DNA from 2 places in the Bacillus sp. m3-13 genome. Region 1 is predicted to be linked to the other one. Evidence: riboswitches for the same ligand, from Rfam matches in the RefSeq annotation. Region 1 holds a riboswitch; the other holds the start of a gene.

Region 1 (3,604 bases):
AGGAGCATTTAGCCAACATTCTCAGCAGTATGGCCGATGGGGTTATCACCTTAAATCGAGATGGCACCATTCTTGTAACCAACCCACCGGCGGAGAAGTTCTTACAAGCCTGGTACTATCAAGAAGGCAATGCCAGCGGAGAAGACCTGCCGGGTGAAGTGGTGGAAATGTTCCAACGGGCCGTTTCTGTGGAAAAAGAACAAAGCATCGAACTTACGTATCAAGGGCGTACGTGGGTGATCGTAATGAGTCCACTATATACTCAGACCCATATCCGCGGGGCTGTTGCAGTAATACGGGATATGACGGAAGAGAGAAGATTGGACAAACTTCGTAAAGACTTTATAGCCAATGTGTCCCATGAATTGCGTACACCAATTTCTATGCTGCAAGGCTATAGTGAAGCAATTGTCGATGATATTGCCGGAACCGACGAAGAGAAAAAAGAGCTCGCATCCGTTATATATGATGAATCACTCAGGATGGGCCGCCTTGTAAATGACTTACTTGATTTAGCGAGAATGGAAGCAGGTCATATTTCCTTGAATTATGAAAATGCCAATATTGTGGCTTTTGTCGAAAAGATAACAAGAAAGTTTCAGGGCCTTGCAAAAGAGAAGTCCATCGTGTTGCAATCACGTGTAGAAGGTGATGGAGTCATCCAAATGGATGTGGACCGTATGGAACAGGTAATGACGAACTTGGTAGACAACGCGATTCGACATACTGCAGACGATGGGACTATAACCATTCATGCAAAATTAATAAACAACGGAGTCAAAATAGATGTAAAAGATTCTGGGCACGGAATCCCGGAAGAAGATCTGCCTTTTGTTTTTGAACGCTTCTATAAAGCGGATAAAGCACGTACAAGAGGGCGTGCAGGAACAGGACTGGGACTAGCTATTGTGAAAAATATCATAGAAGCACACCGAGGTACCATATCCGTTCATTCAAAAGAGAACGAGGGAACGACATTTTCCATGTATATTCCACAAAAACACGCTCAAAATGGAGATGTGTAGCGAAAAATCTTGTTTTATATGAAACATTATCTTGTCAAGACCAGACATATCTTGTAATATGAACATAGTTAATTGAATAGCAATCGAAATAGTTGGTGTCACAATGGTGACTTAATAGGGAATTTGGTGAAATGCCAAAACTGTCCCCGCAACTGTAAATGTGGACGAAATGAGATGACCACTGTATGATCGGGCTTAAGAAATTAGGTCCCCATATGGGAAGGCTCAAAGTAGGAAGAAGCATAAGTCAGTAGACCTGCCAATTATTATACCAGTTTCAATACTTCGGGGGTTGAGTAGGAGAGACGGCAGAACTCCGTCTTTATTTGTCGTATTATGACAATGCCGTTATCACCTCATCCTGAAATTGGATGAGGTTTTTTGTTATGCTCAGCACATATTGATTGGAACATTAGGGGTAAAGATAGGAGGAGACAATTTCACGGTTTTACTACTTGCACTGCAAATTTATTACATAAGGGGAAAAAAACAGATGAAAAAACTTTTACTTACACTTTTACTATCATTAACGCTTGCCATTACAGGCTGCGCTAATGCAGGCAATGAAACAAATCAGTCTGCTAATAATGAGACTCCTGTTGAAACAGAAGAACAACAAGAAAGTCAACTTTCCACCACGATTAAACTAACGAAAGAAGGCGAAGAAGCCATTAGTGAGGAAACAGTTGAGTTTGAAGAAGGTGAGTCTTTGATGGAAGTTATGGACCGCAACTTTGAGCTTACTACAGGTTTTGGAGGAGATTTCATCGTCGGAATCGACGGTCTTGGATCTGAGGAAGAATCTGATTATTATTGGAACATCTCCGTCAACGGTGAAAGCTTAATGGTCGGGGCAAGTGATTATACGCTAGAGGAGAACGACGAAGTTCATTTTGATTATCAAAAGGTGGAATGATGATGGCAACCAGAAAAATAGCGCTGCTTGGTGTTTTAATAGCCATTTGTGTAGTAGGGAGAATTGTTTTCGCATCCATACCTAACGTCCAGCCAGTGACGGCAATCATCATAATTTGTGCTTTCTGGATGGGACCTGTTTCAGGTGTGATTCTTGCAGTAGGTACGACCTTTGCAACGAATCTAGTTCTTGGTACTGGCATGTGGACATTCACACAAATCTTTGCATGGTCAATCATTGGATTGTTAAGTGGTGCAATTGGGATTTGGTTTAAAAGAATCCCAGTATTCATTCTTTCCCTCTATGCTGGGCTTTGCGGGCTATTTTTCGGTTTTGTTTTCTCCATCCAAAACATGATTGTCGGAGATTTTCCATTTTGGCCATATTATCTTGCTGGACTACCATTTGATATCAACCATGCAGTCGGAAATGTCGTTTTCTTCATTATTCTTTATCCGATCCTTTCCAAACTCTTAAACGAAAGAGCTCCATTCATCATTAAAAGAAAAGAGAGCCTGGCACAATATCAAATGAGCAGCACCTACAAGAAATGATACGGGAGCGCCAATCCTCTGTGGATTGGCGTTTTACTATGTAAAAAAGTGAAGCAGAGTTACTAGGAATTTCTAGCTGGTGATTGGAGCAAATGGCGAAGACTCCTGCGGAGAGTAGCGACATTGTTGAGACCCCGCAACGAAGTGAGGAGGCTCAAGGTCGCCCGCGGAAAGCGAAGCTATTTGCGGAAATCAACAGCGGCGCAATCAAAATAGGTCGAAATATGTATATAACCTCTTTAGAAAAGCCTACAAAAATCCCTACAATACTATACGGACATCCCTTATACTTATATTACAGACAAAAAACAAAAAGAAATAATTGCCAAATAACCCTAGTCAAATTGTAATTTTTTTAATATATTTGTAATGTAACTTTCTTACTATAATATACGACTAATGAAATGAACGGAGGGAAACTATGAATACCGTTTTTCAAGAGCTCTATGAAAAATATCACCAGGATGTTTATCAGTTCTTATATTACATGGTGAACAACAAGGAGCAAGCGGAAGACCTCGTTCAAGAAGTTTATATAAAAGTTTTACGTTCCTATGACCGTTTTGAAGGGAAAAGCAGTGAAAAGACCTGGCTGTTTTCAATTGCCAAGCATGTTGCCATTGATTCCTTTCGCAAACAAAAAGGATGGAAAAACAAACTACTTGAAACTTTCGACTGGAACAAACAACAGGTAAAAGATCACGCTCCACTTCCTGAAGAGATAGCCGTACAAAATGAACAAGTTCAACAAATGTACCGTTGTTTGGATAAATGTAAAGTCGATCACCGACTAGTCCTTATCCTCCGGTACATACAAGCCCTTTCTATTCAAGAAACAGCCCAAATTCTTGGCTGGACGGAAAGTAAGGTGAAAACTACTCAACATAGAGCCTTAAAGGTCTTGAAGGCATATATGGAAGAACTTCAAGAGAAAGGAGGAAACAGCAATGCGTCATAATGATGAAGACCAAATTGAAAAGTTGTTAAGGCAAATGCCTAAAATTAAAGATGATCGTGACCCGAAACAAATATATAAAGAAATACAGCCAAAACTAGCAAATTCACCGCGGCGTTCGAAAATAGTACCTGCTTTTGCATTAGTTGCGGCA
Region 2 (3,604 bases), on a different contig from region 1:
TGTCCCTATTCCTCTCATTCCTTTTGTTTCGAAGGCAGCGGGTAGCTCTGATTCCTGATGAAAGGTGGAATAGTGAAACTCATGCCCCCTTGCCACCTCTCCCTCCTTCAAGAGAAAATTTCCGTTTAGCCCTTTGATCTCCCTGTAACCAAGGGCAGCGAGCCTGGTTTGCATATGCACAATACCAGGAATGATCCCTACCATTGGATAAGTCTCTCTTCCTGCAGTCACAATTTCCTTGCATAAATACATATAGCCTCCACATTCCGCAAAGGTTGGAATTTCCCTTTTCACAACTGCCTGATAGATGCTATTCATGCTTTTGGTATTAGTTGAAAGTCTTGGTGCAAATTCCTCCGGGAAGCCTCCGCCAAGATAGACACCATCCACATCACTCGGGACCACTTCATTTTCCAAGGGAGAGAAATAGACTAACTCCGCCCCTCTGTTTTGCAAAAGCTCCAAGTTCTCTTCGTAATAAAAATGGAAAGCAGCATCATAGGCCACAGCTATTCGAACTTTTTTATTTGGATTTGAAGAAAAAATGGATAGTTTGTTTATGATTGGAAGCTCTGAAGCTACTTCCGCCAGCTCATATAAGTGATCTAAACCCACCGTGTTTGCCACACGCTCACCCAAAGCATGAAAAAAACCTTCAAGTTCTCCTCGTTCAATAGATGGAACAAGGCCTAAATGTCTCTCAGGCATCTCAATTTCTGATTCTCTTGTTAGATATCCGAGTACGGGAATCTGACACTCAGATTCAACTGCAGCCTTTACTAAGTGAAAGTGTCCTTCGGTTCCTACTTTATTCGCGATTACACCAACAATGTTCACTTGGTCAGATAGTATCTGATACCCTTTGACCATTGCAGCCGCACTCCTAGCCATTCCGGAGCAATCCACCACAAGCACGACAGGACTTCCGGTGAGGATGCTAATTTCTGCACTGCTTCCCTCATTTGAAAGGGGATCCTTCCCATCATAAAAGCCCATCACCCCTTCTATGATGGAAATATCAGCACCCTCACTTCCCCGCACCAATACTTCTTTCACACAATCAGATGAAAGCATCCAACTGTCCAGATTCCTCGATTTCCTGCCTGTCACCGCCGTGTGGTAAGAGGTATCGATATAATCCGGACCACATTTAAATCCTTGTACATGAAGACCTTTTTCCCTCATAGCAGCCATCAAGCCGATGGTGATGGTTGTTTTACCTACCCCACTCCCTGTTCCTGCTATGAGAATTCTTCTTCTACCCATTTCCTTCCCACCTTCCTCTTAAAATTCCACCCCTTTTACTGCCGGGATCCCCTTATCGTAATAATGCTTTTCCGCGTGGACGACTGAGACCAAATCTGCTGCAACTTGAACTTGTTCGGATGCATTTCTTCCAGTTATAACAAGATGAACGTGATCAGGCTTGTTCTTGATAAGTTCCAAGACCTCTGTTAATGGTAGAACATCATCCACCGGAAAACCTTGAATCGATAAAGCGTTATTCAGTTCATCCAACACTACTATGTCATAATCCCCACTCATGACAGCTTCTTTCGCTTTTGGCCAACCGATGCGAAGTGCTTCACGATGCTCTTCAGGAGTCTTTGTCCACGTGAAGCCAATCCCCAGTTGCTCCATCTCGACTCCTAATTTACTCAGGGAAATCTGTTCACCGTATGTACGATTAGGTGATTTGATAAACTGATAGATCTTCACCTTCATCCCCCTGCCTACCGCGCGAACCGCCAGACCAATCGCTGAAGTTGTTTTGCCTTTTCCATCTCCGGTGTACACCAGTGTCAATCCTTTTTGTTTTGCTTTCCCACTCATAGAACATGCCTCCTGTTTTTTTTTCCAATAAAAAAACGCCTTTCTGCTAATAGCAAAAAGACGTTTAAAGGGCCATCCAATTCAGCCACTTAAAAGCTCTTACAAAGAATCGCTTATAAATGTGAAAACTGAATAAAAATAAATGAATGTCACTTTAAGCATTCTTTCCTCGCAGAATCCTTAAAAACAAATAGGCAGGTCTCCTGACTTGCGTTTCAAGCACATTGCCGACCCTTCCCATGCTTTTGCACAGTGGATATCTTCGGCAATATTCAACGCTTACAGTGGCGGGGTCCGTGCTGGATTTTCACCAGCTTCCCTTTTAACCTTTCTTCACAAAGGCACCTAAATGTTGTATCGTATCAAATAAAATATGAAATTGTAATTTATTGTTTTAATAAAAAGAGCTTAAATTAACAACGAATTTATTGTAGCCTATTTTCTTTCAAATGTCTTTAATAAATTTTTGGGCTTTTTGAAAAAGTATAATAACTCCATAAAATAAGACCAACTGCGACCTGGTGCATAAACAATTATGCAGTGTCCTCTACATTTGATAAAACTTATTACATCTGGCTCAGCTTATGTTTTTAGGGGAAAGTATTTTTCACCAATTGCCCCTAGATTGTTGAAGAAACAATTCCATCAGTTACTAATTAGTATTTTAATCTCATCTTTATTTTCTTCAACTAAATCATTGAGGTGCTTATTTGCTTGTTCATCATACTTTTCATAATCATCACTTGGTTCACCTAATACTTTTTGTATATAGGCATTAACATAAGCAACCGTTTCAGTTGTTATCTCCATGTACTTTTTGTAATACGCTTCTGGTGCTAGTCCAAGTTTTGCAGCTTGTGGTTCAACAAACTTACGAATTGAATTTGCAGCCTCTGTATCTATATCTTCAGGTGGATAATCCTCCAATGCCTTTATCGTTTCATTTATTTCTTTTGACACATCGATATTCATTTTCTTCGCTTCTTCTATTACTAATTTTGCTTTTATTGTCCCGTCCAACATATTAAATATTTCTTCATCAGGATACAAAAACCGTAATTCACCAATTGTTATATCTTCTCCTTTAACTATCGCAGCAACGTCTTCATCATTATATTTGGGTGAATTCGAGCACCCTGATAAGAAAATTAAATATATAACTATAATAGAACAAAAGATTTTATACATAATTTTTACACCTCTCTTCAAAACCACAACTTAGTAATATTAGTTACGAATAATCTTAAACAAAGTTTCGTTCCTCCTTTATCCTGCCCAATTCCTATGTAAGGAGCAACCCATTGTGCTGCAATCGCTCTTATATAGCTTAGCAATCAGGTATTTAAAACTTTTCTTTTTTTAAACGATAATACAAGTGCCATAACAAATAAAATTACAGAAATGAGAATTGTTGTTCCCGAACCAATAGGTGTTAAAACCCCTAAAATCAATATTATTATTCCAAATATAATCATGCTGGCAACCAATATAACTCCTCCTTCTTCAAATTTACTTTATATCATCGTGCAGTTACTCTTGCTATTGAACAATCGCCATAGATTGTTGAACAATCATTTATTTCTCTTCTCCGAGTAAAGAATACACGTTACCATTTTTTACGGAAAACGCTCCTATAACCTCTCCATCGCTCATCATAACGGTGACTGATATACGACCTACTAATACATCACTTAATGGATGATTGCTTACATAGAAAAACTCGTGGTGAATTTCTTTATCTATATAGAACTCTTGATCATGCTGTTGTACT

Evidence for each region. Region 1 has a riboswitch for cobalamin ahead of M313_RS0109145 (DUF4430 domain-containing protein). Riboswitches for the same ligand answer to the same signal wherever they lie in the genome.
Region 2: another riboswitch for cobalamin. It lies ahead of M313_RS0119700 (cob(I)yrinic acid a,c-diamide adenosyltransferase); the one in region 1 lies ahead of M313_RS0109145 (DUF4430 domain-containing protein).

What each region holds. Positions count from the first base shown of each region.
Region 1 is NZ_ACPC01000017.1:146,977-150,580, forward strand. It holds gene M313_RS0109140 (ATP-binding protein) at 1-1,025, shown strand, start outside; cobalamin riboswitch at 1,102-1,303, shown strand; gene M313_RS0109145 (DUF4430 domain-containing protein) at 1,519-1,941, shown strand; gene M313_RS0109150 (ECF transporter S component) at 1,944-2,495, shown strand; gene sigX (RNA polymerase sigma factor SigX) at 2,917-3,453, shown strand; gene M313_RS0109165 (hypothetical protein) at 3,443-3,604, shown strand, end outside.
Region 2 is NZ_ACPC01000048.1:14-3,617, reverse strand. It holds gene M313_RS0119705 (cobyrinic acid a,c-diamide synthase CobB) at 1-1,266, opposite strand, end outside; gene M313_RS0119700 (cob(I)yrinic acid a,c-diamide adenosyltransferase) at 1,285-1,833, opposite strand; cobalamin riboswitch at 2,010-2,197, opposite strand; gene M313_RS0119695 (SurA N-terminal domain-containing protein) at 2,479-3,021, opposite strand; gene M313_RS25980 (hypothetical protein) at 3,168-3,320, opposite strand; partial or broken gene M313_RS0119685 (hypothetical protein) at 3,409-3,604, opposite strand, start outside.